2 regions of the Halomonas sp. I5-271120 genome follow, and region 1 is predicted to be linked to the other one. Evidence: predicted binding sites of a transcription regulator. Region 1 holds the regulator's gene; the other holds the start of a gene.
The links. Region 1 encodes FliA, which starts transcription of late flagellar genes. Its sites were predicted from a motif close to CTAAAGTTNNNNNNNNNNCNGCCGATA; they were not measured.

Region 1 (8,874 bases):
CAGCGCCGTCGCGCGCTGGGACTCGAGGAGCTCGAAGACTGGAGCGACGCGCGTGGCGCCGCCGATGAATCAGCGTCTGCTGAGCCATTGAACAGCGGGGAGCCCGCCCCCATCGACCGGGCCCAGCTCATCGAGAGTGCCGAGATCCTGCTCGACTACGCGCATCTAAGCGAGGACGACAGCAAGGATGGGCGCCAGCTCAGCAGCATGGAGTAACCTCTCCCTTAACGAAGGGCGCACCCAGCGGGGGCGCCCTTTTTCATCACTCTCCCTCAACGCTCGCCCTTCCCGCTTCTTTCTGCCCTCACAGCTTCCCTGTCGCATTGCCCTGAGTCCGGGGGCAGCCCCCTTCCTGTCTATTCAGACTGCTTAGAGCACTCACTAGAACTCAATGTGACGCCAGGCCTCACCTCACCCGTGTCCCCGCACTGGGCCTAGAGAGACTCAATCATCAACCGACGGTTCTTTCAGGGCATGTAGCAGCGGGAAGACAAGGGGTAACTGACAGCCCTGACCATCAGGGGGCCTCGATAAGCGACACCCGACTCCTGCGCTTGCGGGGATCATCGCGCAGCCGTAACGGATGTCAGAAGGGATAACGCTAGGGACGGGGGGGAGCTTGCAGCGGGTCGCCGAAACAGGCATCAGCTATCGGGAGCCATTCGCGCCCTGAGACGACTCACGGCCTGGCTGTGCAGCTGGCAGACACGGGATTCGGTCACGCCGAGCACTGCACCGATTTCCTTGAGGTTCAGTTCTTCCTGATAGTAGAGCGCCATCAGCTGCTTTTCGCGCTCTGGCAAGGCACTGATGGCCTCTACCAGCTGTTCGCGCTGCTGGCCATCCACCAGTGCCGCAAAAGGAGACTGCGGCCCGCCTGCTCCGGCCTGGGGTTCGCCGCTTTCGGCTACCAGCTCCTCGAACGGCAACAGGTGGCCGTTATTGGTATCGCTCAACAACTGGCGATAGACATCCATCGGCATGTCGAGATCGGCGGCAATTTCCCGCTCCTCCGGCGGCCTGCCCAACTGCTGTTCGAGACGACGCACGCTGGCATCCACGCTGCGGGCATTGCGCCTTACGCTGCGTGGCATCCAGTCCCGGGTTCTCAGCTCGTCGATCATGGCGCCGCGAATGCGCTGGCTGGCGAAGGTGGTAAAGCTGGCCCCTGCCTTGGCGTCAAAGCGTCCGAGGGCGTCCAGCAACCCCACCATACCCGCCTGAATCAGATCATCCAGCTCGACCGCTGCCGGTAGCTTGACCTGCAGCGACAGTGCCTGACGCCGGACCACGGGCAGGTACTGCTCGAGCATTGCATTTTGATCGATCTTGCCCTGTGCCGTGTACATCCTGTTGCCTCAAGGACCGACATGGAGCCGGAAAGCGTGGTTAGGACGACGCTCCGTAAAACCGGAGTTCGATGACTCTATTATTCAGCCTGTGCCGCTTGGCAGAAGGGTGAAATAGCCCCTAATGATGGCGGTTATTTCGCTGATGAAGCGCCTGGGCTTCGATAATTGACGATGACCTGCAAACTTTCGGCCTTGACCGCTCGCCGCTGGCCGTTCGGAAGCTGAAAGCGAAAATGCAATGGCCGTCCAGCCTGCCAGGACATGGGGGCGGAACGACGCCCCCGGGACGAGGTCAATGACAGGCACTCGCTGCCCTGACATAGCCATGCACGGAGCGCCTGGCCGGGCGGCAGGCGAAATCGCCAACTGACCTCGCTGACCTGTCGTCCTGCCAGTCGTGAAGAGTGAGCCGGTGAGAGAGCCTCAGAACTTGCCACTCGCCCCGGCACGGCCACGGTCACCGAAGGGGCATTGGCCACCCAACTGCCCGCGGCCAGACACGCTGGTACCATTCCCAGCATCATCGCGACGCAGACTAACCGGATTGCCCAGTACCGGCTCATGGCGCCAGCACCAGAAGGTCGATATCGAAAGCCTCGCGGGCCGCTTGCTGCAGATTGTTGAGCAAACCGCGCCGCGAGGCCACCGGCGGATGCAGTGCCAGCATGCGCCGAGGCCCGCCGCCACGCCGGACGGCCTGCATCACATTGAAGGCCTGACGAAAACCGTCGCCGTCGGTATCGACCCACAAAGCCCAGCGCTTCTCCTGGTTAGCAAGTTGGGCCAGTCGCGGGCTGTGGGCGTCGCAGGCCACGACCTGCCAGGCCGCCGGATCACCGACCCAGCGCTTCCCCCGGCGTGACCAGCTGACCAATGCCGCCTGTGCACGCTCGACGCCATCGACTTTGGGAAGCCCCAGCACCATCAGCGGAATGGTAGGAATAGGTTCTGGCTCAGGCGCCGGTTCCGGCCCGGGTTTCGATTCCGGCTCCGGCTCGGGCTCTGACGCCTGGGCCGAGCCGATCATGTCCGGGGCATCCGGTCCGCGGTCGGCGTCATCAGCCGGCGGCTGATCATCTGAGCGCACGGCCTCCTCCGGCACTTCATCGCCAGAGGCTTCTCGTTCCTGAGCCCAGCGGCGCAGGCCGGCTGCCTGATCACTCATACTCAACGCCCTGCCTGTTCACTGAAGTGGCGAATCGCTTCGCGGGCATCCAGTACCTGTATCAATCCCTCCAACAGGCTCTTGGCGCGACGTGGCCGACGACCCGCCTGCAGTCGCAACAGGTGCGCACGCACGTCCATGGCCCAATCATCTTCGGCATGCTCGAGATGCAGCGCCAAGGCGGCAATGCCCGTCGCCATGAACACCCTTAACTCGCTGTCGATGGCAAGCGGCCCATGCCCGGCGAGCTGCCGCGATGCCTGGCGAGCAAGTGTCGGCAGCTCATCGTTGTAAAGCTGCTTGAGCAATGCCTCTCGGCCAGACTCGATCGACCACCAGGCTGGCGACAAGGCGTAACGACGGGTCAGCATCATGCCGCTATCACGACCGCGTACCTCAGCGAACCAGGCACACAAGGCATCGCCGCTGGCTTCACCTGCACCGTAACTGAGGACGTCAAGCCGGCTCAGCATGACTTTGGCCGCCTGGCCACGATAGCGAATCAGCGCAGGTTCGATGGCCTGTGCCTCATTGGCAAGCCCGGCAAGGGGCAGACGCTCGGCGCGATAAAGCACGCGGCTGTTGCCCTGTGCCTGGCTCAACCAACCGCTGCTACGCGCTTGAAGCCAAGCTCTTGCCCGGGCATCGGGCAGCCGGGGCAGCAAATGAGCGCTCACTCCCAATGTCGTCTCGGCCCACTCCATGCGCGCGCATTGACCCGCCATCAGCCGGTGCTCGGGGAACGGCTGTACCGCCGGGCGCCCCTCGTCATCGACGGCCAGATGAGGTAACACCCAGTCCTCACCCTGAAGCGTCGATGACCGCGCCCACAAGAGCGTAGACACCGACGCTGGCACCCGCTCATGAAGGGGCGCCAGGCGCTCTGAATGCAGGCTCGGCGGCAGTGAGCTGATCGCCCAAGCATCGGCTAGGGTGGCGAAGCCAGGCACCTGGGCATGCAGCATTTCCCAGATACTGCCAAGCGCCCTGCCCTGGCCAAGCAGCGCCGGTGCACCTCGACTGGCACTGGCCTGAGACTCATCGGCCTGGGCGTCGGCGAAGGGTGAAGGGACGCCGGCTTCCAGTGCCTCTCGGATCAGTTCCTGTGCATCAGCCAGCCCTAGATCTTCGGGCACCCGCTGGCCGTGAGAAACGAAGTGCAGGGTCAATCCATGGCGGATCAGGGTATCCAGGGCGCCGCCCAGTCTAGCGGCCTCGTCCTGCTTGGTGAGGATGGCATCCTCAAGGCGTCCGCCAACGGCGCGGGCAGACTGTAAGTAAGTGGTCACCACCTCATCGATCGTCTCGCCCTGGCTGGCGGCATTGAGCAGCAACACCAAGCGTACGGCACGACTGTCGCCGCGCAGGTGAGCGATCTGTTCAAGCAGCCGGCGATCACGCTGGCTCATGCCCACGGTATCGACGATGACCAGGTGCTTGTCGACCAGTTGCGGCAAGAGACTTTCCAGGGGACGATCGGCTTCGAGCGCGTGCATCTCGATGCCCATCAGGTCAGCGTAGATACGCAACTGGTCCTGGGCGCCGATGCGGTAGGCGTCGGTAGTGACCAGAACCGCCTGCTCAGGGCCGTGGCGCATCACATAGCGGGCGGCGAGCTTGGCCGTCGTGGTGGTCTTGCCGACACCGGTTGGACCCACCAGGGCAATCACCCCACCCTGGTCGAGCAGCGCCTCGGGCTCCGATGCGACAGCAAGCCGGGCCACCAATTGACGTTGCAGCCACGCCCGCTGGTTCTCGAGGGAGGTGCCGGCAAGTTCCGAAGGCAGGGCCGCCAGTAACTCAGCGACCAACTCATGACCGAAGCCCGATGCCAGCAAGCGGCGGCGCAGATCAGACGCGGGTCCGGGCCCGGCGCGGTCTTGCTGGCCGAGCATTTCGCGCATTTCCTGCATTTCACCCAGCAGTTGCTGGCTAAGGGCAGCGAAGTCCTGCGGCGTTGAGACACTCGCCGCAGGGCGAGTCGGGGGGGCCTCGACGGCTGGCTGTGCTCTCTGCGCCATCAGTCCGGAAGAGGCGCGATGAGCGGCTCGCCAGTCAAGACCGCCGTTACTTCCAGCGGTGGCCGCCGGTCGCGAGGCAGGCGGTGCCTCACGGGCAGCCGGTTCTGATGTCGCCATGGCGTCACCTGTATCGTCGGCCATCGCCAGGATCTCGACGCCGTCTTCGACCGGGCGATTAGCGAGGATAAGTGCGTCATCACCCAGCAGCGCACGCACCTGGCGCATAGCCTCGCGGCTGTTCGCCCCCAGGAAGCGTTTCACGCTCATCGATCACCTCCCACCATGCTGGTGATCCTGAGCGTGCGGTCGTCGGGTATTTCGGCCTGAGACATCACCACCAGGTGGCGCAGGCGCCGGCGCAGAAAGCGCGACAGCAGCGCACGCAGGCTGTGCTGGACCACCAGCACCGGGGGCTCACCGCTCTGATCCTGACGCTCCAGCGCCTTGGAGGCTTGATCCATCAGGGTTTCGGCGAGTCCGGGTTCGAGCGCCCCACCACTGTTCATGGCCTGCATCAGCACCTGCTCGAGGTTGGCATCGAGGCCGATCACATGCAGATCGCCCTGGACCGGGAACCATTGCTGAGTGATCGCACGTCCCAGGGCGACGCGAACCATGGCCGTAAGATCGCTGACATCTACCTGGCCACCGCCATGTTCGGCCAGAGTATCGAGAATGGTGCGCATATCGCGAATCGACACATCTTCCTCGAGCAATTGCTGAAGCAGCCGCTGCAATTGTGTGAGGTTGACGATCTTCGGCACCACATCTTCGACTAGGGTCTTGTCTTCCTCGCCCAGCTTGTCGAGTAGCTGTTGAACCTCTTGTCGACCCAACATCTCGCCGGCATGCTGATGCAGCAAGTGGTTGAGATGCGTGGCGACGACGGTGCCGGCATCGACCACGGTGTAACCGTATACCTGGGCGTGTTCGCGCTGCGCGGCCTCGATCCAAACGGCGGGCAGCCCAAAGGCTGGGTCTTCTGTCCGGGTGCCTTCGAGCTGCCCCGAGACCTGGCCAGGATCGATGGCCAGCCACTTGCCCGGGTAGGCTTCGGCTTGACCGATCTCTACTCCCTTGAGGGTAATCACGTAGGTGTTGGCCCCCAGCTCGAGGTTGTCGCGGATATGCACGACGGGCGGCAGGAAGCCCACCTCCTGAGCATATTTCTTGCGTACGCTCTTGATGCGGCCTAGCAGCTCGCCCTGCTGGCGGTGGTCAACCAGAGGAATCAGCCGGTGTCCCACCTCGAGGCCCAGAGTGTCGACCAGGTGGACATCGTCCCAGCTTGCTTCAGGTGCTTCCTGAGCGGGGGGAGGCGCGGTTTTGACCGCTTCCTCGGTCACGCGGTTTTGTTCGTTGCGCTGCAGCCACCAGGCCAGGCTTCCGAGCAGCACGGTAAAAGTCAGGAACACCAGGTTGGGCATGCCCGGCACCAGCCCCAGCATCCCCATGACGCCAGCAGCCAGCCACAACACCTGAGGGTTGATGAATAGCTGACTGATCATCTGCTGGCCGACATCTTGATCGGTAGTGACCCTAGAGACGGTCACGCCGGCAGCGGTGGAGATCACCAGCGCAGGGATCTGTGCGACCAAGCCGTCACCGATGGTCAGCAGAGTATAGGTCTTGGCGGCGGTGCCGAAGTCCAGGTCATGCTGCATCATGCCGATCAACAGCCCACCGATGATGTTGACCACCATGATGACAAGCCCCGCCATGGCGTCACCACGCACGAACTTGCTGGCACCGTCCATGGAACCGTAGAAGTCGGCCTCCTGAGACACATCGGAGCGACGTTGGCGGGCTTCGTCCTCACCAATCAGGCCGGCATTGAGGTCGGCATCGATCGCCATCTGCTTGCCGGGCATGGCGTCGAGCATGAAGCGAGCCCCCACTTCGGCGATACGCCCAGCGCCCTTGGTGATGACCATGAAGTTGATGATGACCAGGATCAGGAACACCACCAAGCCAACAGCGAAGTTGCCGCCGACCAAAAACTGACCAAACGCCTCGATGACCTTGCCTGCCGAGTCGCCGCCCTGGTGGCCTTCCATCAGCACCACACGCGTCGAGGCCACATTCAATGACAGGCGCAACAGAGTGGTGAACAGCAGCACTGCCGGAAAGGCTGCAAAGTCGAGCGGCTTCTGGGTGAACATGCTGACCAATAGCACCATCACCGCCAAGGCGATGTTAAAGGTGAAAAACAGGTCCAGCGCGAAGGGAGGCAGCGGCAGGATCATCATCGACAGGATCATGATGATCAGCAACGGGCCTGCCAGCAGCTTCATCCGCATGTCACCCAACAGATCCATGCGGCCCAGATAGTTAGTCAGCGCTCTCATCGAGGCTCCTTGGTGATTTCATCGCTCGGGGCGTCAGGCTAGGACCCACCATCCAACTCGCTGGGGACCGGCAGATCATGAGGTGTCTCTGGCATCTCACCGCCATCCACGCGTACGCTCTTGAGGCGCATAGACCAGGCCAGGACCTCGGCCACGGCCGTATACAGCGCCATGGGCACCTCTCCATCGAGATCGACATGGCCATGCAGAGCTCGCGCCAGCGGTGGGGCTTCGAGCATCGGGACACCATGTTCTTCACCCAGCTCACGAATCCGTTTGGCCACCTCATCGGCGCCCTTGGCCACCACCCGCGGCGCAGCCATCTTGCTCTGGTCGTAGCTAAGTGCCACGGCGTAGTGTGTCGGGTTGGTCACGATAACGTCGGCTTCTGGCACCTTGCTCATCATGCGGTTGCGAGCCATGGCCTGTTGCTGAGAGCGAATGCGCCCTTTGACTTGAGGGTCACCCTCGGACTCCTTGTGCTCCCGCTTGACCTCGTCCTTACTCATGCGCAACTTCTTGGCATGACTCCAGAGCTGGAAAGGGACGTCGATGAGAACCGGCACAATCAAGGTCAGTATCATCAAGCCGCAGGCCGTCGCAGCAAGGCCCATCGCATTGGCTAGGGCTTGCTTGACGGGCTGGTTCATAAGCGACATGAACTCGCCAAGATGAGTCACCAGAAACCATGCCCCCACCCCTCCTACCAGGACCGCCTTGGCGATTGCCTTGGCCAGCTCAGCCAGTGCTTGAGTCGAGAAAAGCCGCTTCAGCCCCTTGAGGGGGTTCATCTTGGAGAGCTGAGGCTGCAGCGACTTGGCTGATATCAGCCATCCACCCAGCAAGGCCGGCGCGACCAGAGCCACGCACACCAGTAAGAAGAATAACGGCATCAGCGTGAACAAGGCGTTTTGCCCAAGCGTCCAGGCATGGGTGAGCATGGGCATCACTTCGAACGCCTGTCGACGCTCGAACAGAAACGACTGCTCCATAACCGTGCCAAGCTCGTTGTACAAGGTGTTGCCCATCGACCACAAACCAATGACACCGGCCAACAGGAGCAAGAAGGTCGCCAGTTCGCGCGAACGAGCTACCTGACCGTCTTCACGCGCCTTCTGTTCTCGTCGTGGTGTGGCATCTTCTGTCTTTTCGTCATCACTGCTTTCATCGGCCATAAGCCATAACCAGCGGGCCTTTGCGGAGAGGGCGATTGGATGTTGATCATTGTCGAGAAAGCGGGGAAGGGGCGATGCGTCAAATAGCGCGAGGTATTAGGCCTTATTCAGGCGCATACGCTTTATCACTCAGCCAGGGGGAAGCTTGAGAGTGGCAGGGGAAATAAGCATACAGAGTGAATTCTGGATAAAACTCCGCCGAACATGATGATGTCCGGCGGGGCTCGAGATTTAGAAACCCAGTTCATCCAGGAGGTCATCGACCTGGTCCTGACTGCTGACCACATCTGGGGCCTCTGGCTTGACCTGAGGGCCATTGAGCAGCGAGGCCTCACGCTTGGCATCGGCCTCCCACTGCCCTTCGGCACGACGCTTCATCTCGTCGCGACCCTGTTCGGCGGGCACGCTGTCGAGCAGCACTTGTACCAACTGATGCTCGATCTCACGGATGACATCCATCATCTTCTTGATCACCTGGCCCGTCAGGTCCTGGAAGTCCTGGGCCATCATAATTTCCATCAGCTCCTTCTGCGTCCCTTGAGTCTTCTCAGGCACCTCAGCGAGATAGCTGCGAGTATCAATGACCAACTCGCGAGCTTCATCCAGCTCTTTCGGCGCTTCGAACCACTCAGCCCAGCGCTTGTCGAGCGCCGAGGCGCGGGACTCGAGATCATCCTGCAGCGGCTGAGCCCGATCGATGGCATTGAGTGCTCGATCCGCAGCCTGTTCGGTCATCGAGGCCACGTAGTTCAGACGGTCCCTCGCATCAGGAATCGCCTCGGCCGCCTTCTCGATTTCCTGGTCAAGCCCGAG
Region 2 (8,874 bases), 850 kb from region 1:
TTGCCGCATATCCCTGTCCATCTCTATATCGCTATTAACGTAGCTTGCCCTGTTTTAGCCCACGCGTTATTCACTGCAGTGCTCGCCCGCACGGCCTAGGTCTTTCGTCTGAACACCCGTATATGTTGCAGCGCCGCACTGGTGTTTTCCGCAAGCCTCATCGTATGCTGACTTAGGATCTCCGCCTTGCGGAGTGTCATGCCTTTTACAGGAGTTAGCGATGAGTACCACGTCACAGGAGGCATCTCCGCGCGTTGCCTTGGTCACCGGGACCACCAGCGGTATCGGGGCAGCAGTGGTCGAGGAATTCTGCCGCCAAGGCCATCAGGTACTGGCGGTGGATTTCAATCCTGATGGTCAAGCAGTGGCTGAAGCGGCTGGCGCGGTCTTCTTTCAGGCGGATCTGACCGATGGGGATGCGTGCCGTGCGGCGGTGGCTGAGACGCTGCGTCGCTTCGGGCGCCTGGATATCCTGGTCAACAATGCCGGTATCCAGCATGTGTCCAGCATTGAAGAGTTTCCTGAGGCCAAGTGGCGCCAGATCATCGACCTGATGCTGACCGCGCCCTTCCTGCTGACGCAGGCGGCCTGGCCGTCGATGCGCGAGGGGGGATGGGGGCGCATCATCAACATCGCTTCGGTGCACGCTCAAGTCGCTTCACCCGGCAAAGCCGCCTACATCAGTGCCAAACACGGCATGATTGGCCTGACCAAGACCGCGGCGCTGGAGGGGGGCAGTCAGGGCATCACTGCCAACGCTATCTGCCCGGCCTATGTGAAGACGCCGCTGGTCGATAATCAGATTGCCGACCAGGCCAAGCTCCATGACATGGATGAGCAGCAGGTCATCGAACAGATCATGCTCAAGAATGCCGCGGTCAAGCGCTTGATCGAGCCGGGCGAGGTGGCATCACTGGTCGCCTATCTGGCCTCGGATCTTGCTGGCGCTGTCACCGGGGCGAGCTGGAACATCGACCTGGGCTGGACCGCCCAATAACGGTGGCGGCCTGGCTTTTCGGTAAGATGCCGTGCCAGGTCTAGCGTCTTACCGGGTGTTTCTGCAGCTTGCGCTGCAGGGTGCGACGGTGCATGCCCAGCGCCCGAGCCGTCGCCGAGATGTTGCCGTCATGTTCCTGAAGCACCTTCTGGATGTGCTCCCAGGTCACGCGGTTGATCGAAGGGGGGTTGTCGGCAACCTCGGCATCCGGGTTGCCATCCTGATGCTCCAGGGCCGCCAGGATCTCGTCGGCGTCGGCAGGCTTGCACAGATAGTTTGCCGCGCCGAGTTTGATCGCCTCCACGGCGGTGGCGATGCTCGAATAGCCGGTCAGCACCACCACTCGGCAGGCCGGAGCCAGCTCGAGCAGCTCCGGCAGAAGCTTCAGCCCTGAGCTCTGTTCGAGCTTCAGGTCCAGGGTGGCGATCTCGGGCGGTGACTGCCGGGCATGTGTCAGGGCCTGTTCGGCATCGTGGGCCACCATGACATCGAAACCGCGACGGCTCATGGCCCGCTGCATGACATGGCAGAACATCTCGTCGTCGTCGATGATCAGCAGGCGTTGTGGCGTCTCTGACATGTTGTCCTCGTCTCTCTGGTCTTACTGCGTGCCGGGTCGTGCTTGGCATGGTCGGTGTGGTGACATCTTCACGGCGAGGCGGGTGTGTGCCCAGCCTCGTTTTCAGCCCTCTGTCCAAGCCCCTTGTTCACAAACCCCTGTTCACAAACTTTTTTTCAGGCCTGGCCCGTATCCCGTCTGGGCAGCTTGACCTCCGTCAGGGTGCCACCTTCCTCATGATTGTACAGGCTGACATTGCCACCAAACCGGTTGATCGTGGCATGGGTGAGTACCAGGCCGATTCCCATGCCCTTGGACTTGGTCGATATGAAGGTTTCACCGAGCTGGTCGGCAATCGACAGGCTGACCCCGGGGCCATGGTCACGAATGTCGAAGATCACCTCGTTGGCATCCCAGTTCAGGCTGATGACGATGTTCTCGGGGTTAGCGTCTGCGGCGTTGTTGAGCAGGTTCATCAGCGCCTGCTCCAGGGTCGCATCGACTGCGAGCTCCGGTTTGCCGCGGCGCCCTGCTATTTCCAGCTTATGACTGACGTCGGGACGCACTACCAGCCAGCGCTGTACCACGCTTGAAAGCCATTCCTCGGCCACGCGACTCTCGGGCTCGCCTAGACGCCGCCGATCGGCATTGGCGACCAGTTGCTGAAGCCGTGTCTTGCAGGTGTCGACCTGCGTTCTCAGCAGATCGATATCCTCGATCAACTGAGGACGGTCGCCGGCATCTTGGCGCATCTCCTTGAGTAGCACCGCCATGGTGGATAACGGTGAGCCCAGCTCATGGGCAGTGCCGGCGGCCTGGGTGGCCACCGCCAGTACCTGTTCGTTGCGCAGCGCAGCCTCGCGTGTGTGAGACAGGGTCTTCTCGCGGCGCCTGAGGGCATGCGCCATCTTGAAAATAAAGAAGGTCACCAGGCCTGCCGACAGCCCGAAGTTGATCCACATTCCCAGCACATGGAGGCTGATGTTGCTGGCGATCACGCCGTTGCTGAGCTGGGGGACCTGATCGAAAAACAGCATCAGGAAGGTGTAACCCGCCATGGCGCCGCTAGCGATGATCCAGGCGTATATCCAGGGCAGGGTCGCGGCGGCAATGGTCACCGGTACCAGGTAGTAACTGATGAAGGGGTTGGTGGAGCCGCCAGTAAAGTAGAAAAGCAGGGTGAGGCCGGTCACGTCGACCATCAGGTGCAGCAGGTATTCAGTGTCGGTAACGGCCCGTGGCCTGCCCAGCCGCCACCAGGTGGCAACGTTCATCAGTCCCATGGCGACAATCACGGTAATGATCGGCAGCACTCGCAGCTGAAAGCCCAGGACTTCAATGCCAAAGATGATGGCGCCCAGGAAGCCGGTCCAGGTGATGCCGCGCACAATCGTCAGGCGCACCAGGTTACGGTTGGGGGTCGACAGGGGTAGCGGCAGGGCGGCTTGCATGATGGCTCCGTTCCGTGAATGGCTGCATGATACCGCAAACCTTGATAGCTGCATCAGCGAGGGGGAAGGAGGCGACCAGTTTTGCATAAAAAAGCCGCAACCATGAAGGTTGCGGCATTGCTGATTATGGGTGCCGAGAATGGCTACCGAATCTGCTTTTGCGATCAGGCGTAGGTATTGATCTGTGTACCTGTAGTGCCTGAGGTGGCCAACTGTCCTTCCGGAGCAACCGCTTGGCCAGGCGGATTAACCGATTCCATCAGCTGGTTGACCTGTGATGCCTGAGTATCAAGGTTTTCCTTGAACAGTTCGGCCTGAGCCTGTTGGCTGCTGTTGAATTGCTGCAGCGCCGTGGCCATACCGACCGTGGCATTGATAGATGCATCCATAAGATGTTCCTTCTGTTGCGGATGAATTTGGGTACATCGCTATGTCTATCGGCGTATTCGACCCTAGCTGTAATCCTACTCTTCACTAGTCTGTTGGCCAGCCTGCTAAATGGATAGACCTCGAAGTAGTACGCCGCCGAACAGCCGGTTACTCGCTTGCGACCGCTGCTCGGGAATGGGCTGGTGATCTGCAGGAAGTCCTTGTTCGAACGTCAGGATGAGCGAGGTACATGAGCAAGGTGTCGAGTAGGGTGGGATTAAAAAAGGCCAGGATAATAACGTCCCTGGATGGGCCAATTGGGCCGTTGCGCTGGGAGTGTTAAGATAGCGCCATCTTTTGGCCCTGTGGCCAGCCACCTCTAGCAGTGACGGATTTCATGAGCGAGCTTGAGACTCAAGTCGATCTGCGACGCACCTTCGCGATCATCTCCCACCCCGACGCGGGCAAGACCACCATCACCGAGAAAATGCTGCTGTTCGGGAACGCCATCCAGATGGCGGGTTCCGTGAAGAGCAAGCGCAATGACCGCCATGCCACTTCCGACTGGATGAAGATGGAGCAGGAGCGCGGCATCTCGGTGACTACCTCGGTGATGCAGTTCCCCTACAAGGGACGTATCGTCAATCTACTCGATACCCCGGGCCACGAGGACTTCTCCGAGGATACCTACCGCACGCTGACCGCAGTGGACTCGGCGCTGATGGTCATCGACGGTGCCAAGGGCGTCGAGGACCGTACCATCAAGCTGATGGATGTCTGTCGCCTGCGTACCACGCCGATCCTCACCTTCATCAACAAGATGGACCGCGATACTCGCGACCCCATCGAAGTGATGGATGAAGTCGAGACGGTGCTCAATATCCAGTGTGCGCCCATGACCTGGCCGATCGGCATGGGGCGTCATTTCCGTGGGGTGTATCACCTCTACAACGACGTCATCCACCTCTACAAGCAGGGGCAGGGCAGCCGCATTCCCGAGGATGTACGCATCGAGGGACTCGATAGTGCCGAGGTCGATGAGGTCCTGGGTGAGTCCCAGGCCGAGGAACTGCGGATGGAGGTCGAGCTGGTTCGTGGCGCCTCCCATGAGTTCGATCTTGACGCCTATCGTCGCGGCGAACTGACGCCCGTCTACTTCGGCACCGCCATGGGCAATTTCGGCGTCCGTGAGATGCTGGATGGCTTCGTCGAGTATGCACCGACGCCACAGCCCCGTGAGACCGATTCGCGTGAGGTGGATGCCAACGACGAGCGTTTCACCGGCTTCGTGTTCAAGATTCAGGCCAATATGGATCCCAAGCACCGCGACCGGGTGGCCTTCCTGCGAGTCTGTTCCGGCAAGTACGACCGCAACATGAAGATGCGTCACGTGCGCATCGGCAAGGATGTCAAAGTGCCCGACGCCTTGACCTTCATGGCTTCGGATCGTGCGCATGTGGAAGAGGCCTGGCCCGGCGATATCATCGGCCTGCATAACCACGGCACCATCCAGATCGGCGATACCTTCACGGTCGGCGAGGACATGCGTTTCACCGGTATTCCGCACTTTGCGCCGGAGCTGTTCAAGCGCGTACGCCTCAAGGACCCGCTGAAGATGAAGGCGCTGCAGAAGGGCCTTCAGCAGCTCTCCGAGGAAGGTGCCACTCAGGTTTTCATGCCCCTGGACAACAACGACCTGATCCTCGGCGCTGTGGGTACGCTGCAGTTCGACGTGGTCGCCCACCGACTCAAGGAAGAGTACAAGGTCGACTGCCTCTATGAGGGGGTCAACGTCCAGACGGCTCGCTGGATCTATTGCGATGATCCCAAGAAGCTCGACGAGTTCAAACGCAAGGCGAGCACCAACCTGGCCTATGATGGCGGCGGCTGTTTGACCTATATCGCGCCGACGCGCGTCAACCTGCAGATGACCCAGGAACGCTGGCCGGATATCCGCTTCAGCGCGACACGCGAGCACTAATGCCTAAGCCCTAATTCCTAAGCACTAAGCCGGCCCTCAATATGCTCATCGACGCCCACTGTCACCTGGATTTCCCCGATTTCGACGTCGACCGCGAGGCGATGTTCGCGCGGGCCAGGGCAGTGGGCGTCGAGCATTTCGTGGTGCCGGGCACGACGCGGGCTCGTTGGCCGTCAGTGCTGGCGCTGGGGAAGCGGGTTGATACGAGTGTCTGTTTGGGGCTGCATCCCTATTTTCTCGACGACCACTGCGTGAATGCTAGCCGCTTCGATACCCAACGCTCGGGTACCAGCCAGCTCGATGGAGACGACGACCTGGTCGCCCTGGAGGCGGCGCTCGACGCACATCCTGAGGTCGTGGCGGTGGGGGAGTGTGGCATCGATGCCCGCTTTGAGGACACCTTGGGCGCCCAGTGGGTGCTATTCAAGGCGCAGCTTCGCATCGCCAAGGCACGCCATTTGCCGGTGGTGGTCCACTGCGTGCATGCCAACGACCAGGTAGCCAAGTGCCTCAAGGAAATCGGTCTGCCGGCGGGCGGACTGATCCACGCCTTTGCCGGCAGTCTGCAGCAGGCACAGCGATTTCTGGCACTGGGTTTCGTGCTGGGGCTTGGCGGGGCGATGACCCACGAGCGGGCACAGCGCCTGAGGCGCTGCGTGGCGGCTTTGCCAGAAGATGGCTTTGTGCTGGAAACCGACAGCCCCGACATGCCGCCGGCGGGCTTCAAGGGCGAGCGTAACGAGCCGGCAAGGCTTGCGCGAATCGCCGCTGACGTCGCCGCGCTGCGTCATATCTCTCGCGCCACGCTGGAAAAGGCCACTACGGCCAACGCGGCGCGAGTCTTCAGGCTGGCCGGCTAGCGGGGGATTGGCATCCTGTTGGTCTGGCTGGCAGATGGTAGAGATGCCATATGATTCCGCCGGGCCAGCCCTTGTGAGGAGCCCTTGTGATCAGCCCTTGTGAGTGGCCAGTTCTTCCGGGTCCAGGCGCTCAAGCGGGTAGGGAAGACGCTGGCGCTGGCAGCGCACGCCCTCCACGGTCAGCGGCTCGGCGACTTCCTTGGTGGTCAGGACCGCCAGCAGCTCGACCTGATCGTAGGCGTCGCGTTCGGCGGCGAAGACTTCCCCCTGCCGTTTGCCCTCGGCGTCCAATAGCTCGCTGCCGACCGTGGGCACGTCATTTCCCTCGAGGGTCAGTCTCACCAGGCGTTTCTTGACCTGCCCGCGGAAGTGAGCCCGGGCCACAACTTCCTGGCCGGTATAACAGCCTTTCTTGAAGCTGATACCGCCAAGCGCCTCCCAGTTAATCATTTGCGGCAGGTAGCTGTCCTGCTGGCTGGCGCTCAGCCAGCCGAGGCCGGCCTGGATGTCCTGAAGGCACCATACGGCATTGCCGACTGGTGTTGCCTGTTGCGTCAGTGCCTGCCAGCTATCCTCGAGGTCGGCGATCGGCAGAAGGGCGATCAGGCGCGGACGTGGCCCGGGGTGACGAACCACCAGCTGATCACCATGCTGGTGCTGATGCCAGATATGCGGCGGTTCTACGTCGAGGCGCGCCTCGAGCAAGGCGGGGGCATCATGGCCAATCAGGCCAATCGCTGCCAGGTCGTCGCGCAGGCGCATCTCGGTCTTGTAGAAAACGGCGAACTTCTCAAGGTGGGCCTTAAGCGGCTCAAGCAGCGACTGTTCCATCAGCAGCCAATAACACTCCGGGGCTACCCGGAGGACTTGAGCATTGGCCAGCATGCGGCCCTTGGTGGCGCAGAAGCAGGTCAGCGGCGCAAAATCGCCATCGGCCAGAGACATCTGCGCGCTGGTCTGTCCCTGCAGGAAGCGCTCGGCATCACTGCCTGCCACTTCGAGAATGCCCAGGTGCACCAGTGGCGTGACGACGGTGCCATCCAATGCCTGGCGCGCCGGGGCCGGCGTATCAAAGGTGACACGGGCCTCGCCGTCGGTGGTGGCGCCGATGCGCTCACTCCAGTCGGTCATACAAATCTCCCTGTTGGAATCGGCATTTGGTGGATGCGTTTCCATGGTCTGTGGGTTGGCTATGGGGGCAATCGGCGCCGATTCAAGGCTGGCCGGCCGCTGCCGAGGGCATGCTAAACTCATCGTTCAATCACGTCCCTTGCAGGAGAGGATCCATGGCGAGCATTTCACTGGCCTTCAAAGGGGTCGAAAGTACCGAACTGGTCAATCGCATCACCACCGCCTTGATGATGCTCGATGGCGTCGAGAGCGCGGAAGTGGGACGCCATGGCGCCGAGGTAGAAGGGCGCGTGCGCCGCGATGCCCTGATCAAGGCGGTCGAGAAACTCGGCGTAAAGGTACACTGACATGACCATTACCGTGATCAGTCAAGGCGAGGGCGGGCTGCGCCAGAAAGTCGAGCTGGAAGGCTTCGAAGACCTGTATGTCGACGCCCCGAGCGTGGCCGGCGGTGATGACAGCGCCCCCGATCCCCATGACTATTTCGATCTTTCGCTGGCCGCCTGTAAGGCGATTACCGCGCAGATGTACGCCTACCGCAAGGGCTGGCCGCTCACCGGCGTCACGGTGTGGGTCGTGCGCGATGAACGCGATGAGCGGCATGGGGTCTACCGGCTGGACGTAAGCCTGCGCTTCGAAGGTATCGATGATGCCAAGCAGCTTGACAGGCTGACGGAGATTTCCGATCGATGCCCCATCCATCGTTTGATGACCACATCGACGGTGGACATTACCACTCGTCAGGCTTCCCCTGATCAAGATTGACTTATACCGTTATCTTTCTTATCAGGTTAGCCATCATTCATTGTCGGGAAGCAACATGAGCAAAGCCTTTCGTCTGCAGTCCAAATTCAAGCCCGCAGGGGACCAGCCGGCGGCTATTGATAGCTTGATAAAGGGCCTGGATTCGGGCCTGGCCCATCAAACGTTGCTGGGAGTGACCGGCTCGGGCAAGACCTTCACCATGGCCAATGTGGTCGAGCGGGTACAGCGACCGACAATCGTCATGGCGCCCAACAAGACCCTGGCGGCGCAGCTCTACGGCGAGTTCAAGGCCTTCTTTCCCGACAATGCCGTCGAGTACTTCGTCTCCTATTACGACTACTATCAGCCGGAGGCCTATGTACCGTCCTCGGATACCTTCATCGAGAAAGACGCCTCGGTGAACGATCATATCGAGCAGATGCGCCTGTCGGCGACCAAGGCGTTGCTTGAACGTCGCGATGCGCTGATCGTGGTGTCGGTGTCGGCAATCTATGGCCTGGGTGACCCCGATCAGTACCTGAAGATGCGCCTGCACTTCACTCGGGGTGAGCAGATCGACCAGCGCAAGATGCTGCGGCGTTTGGCGGAGCTGCAATACACGCGCAACGACATGGACTTCCGTCGCGGTACCTATCGGGTGCGTGGCGACGTCATCGATATATTCCCCGCCGATGCGGAAGACGAGGCCGTGCGGGTCGAACTGTTCGATGACGAGATCGACGGCATCAGTCTGTTTGATCCGCTGACCGGCGAGATTCGCG

Region 2: a site for FliA is predicted at 3,443-3,469, ahead of Q2K57_RS16180 (putative motility protein). Genes of this name have one in related genera too.

The regions. Positions count from the first base shown of each region.
Region 1 covers NZ_CP130701.1:2,739,902-2,748,775, reverse strand. The annotation lists gene Q2K57_RS12280 (carboxy terminal-processing peptidase) at 1-216, shown strand, start outside; gene Q2K57_RS12275 (RNA polymerase sigma factor FliA) at 645-1,349, opposite strand; gene Q2K57_RS18365 (flagellar protein FlhE) at 1,484-1,864, opposite strand; gene Q2K57_RS12270 (hypothetical protein) at 1,912-2,517, opposite strand; gene flhF (flagellar biosynthesis protein FlhF) at 2,520-4,805, opposite strand; gene flhA (flagellar biosynthesis protein FlhA) at 4,802-6,886, opposite strand; gene flhB (flagellar biosynthesis protein FlhB) at 6,925-8,061, opposite strand; gene cheZ (protein phosphatase CheZ) at 8,293-8,874, opposite strand, start outside.
Region 2 covers NZ_CP130701.1:3,585,692-3,594,565, reverse strand. The annotation lists gene Q2K57_RS16195 (3-hydroxybutyrate dehydrogenase) at 221-997, shown strand; gene Q2K57_RS16190 (response regulator transcription factor) at 1,038-1,577, opposite strand; gene Q2K57_RS16185 (ATP-binding protein) at 1,733-3,007, opposite strand; gene Q2K57_RS16180 (putative motility protein) at 3,172-3,396, opposite strand; gene Q2K57_RS16175 (peptide chain release factor 3) at 3,774-5,357, shown strand; gene Q2K57_RS16170 (TatD family hydrolase) at 5,399-6,217, shown strand; gene Q2K57_RS16165 (folate-binding protein YgfZ) at 6,308-7,348, opposite strand; gene Q2K57_RS16160 (hypothetical protein) at 7,504-7,695, shown strand; gene Q2K57_RS16155 (OsmC family protein) at 7,697-8,113, shown strand; gene uvrB (excinuclease ABC subunit UvrB) at 8,169-8,874, shown strand, end outside.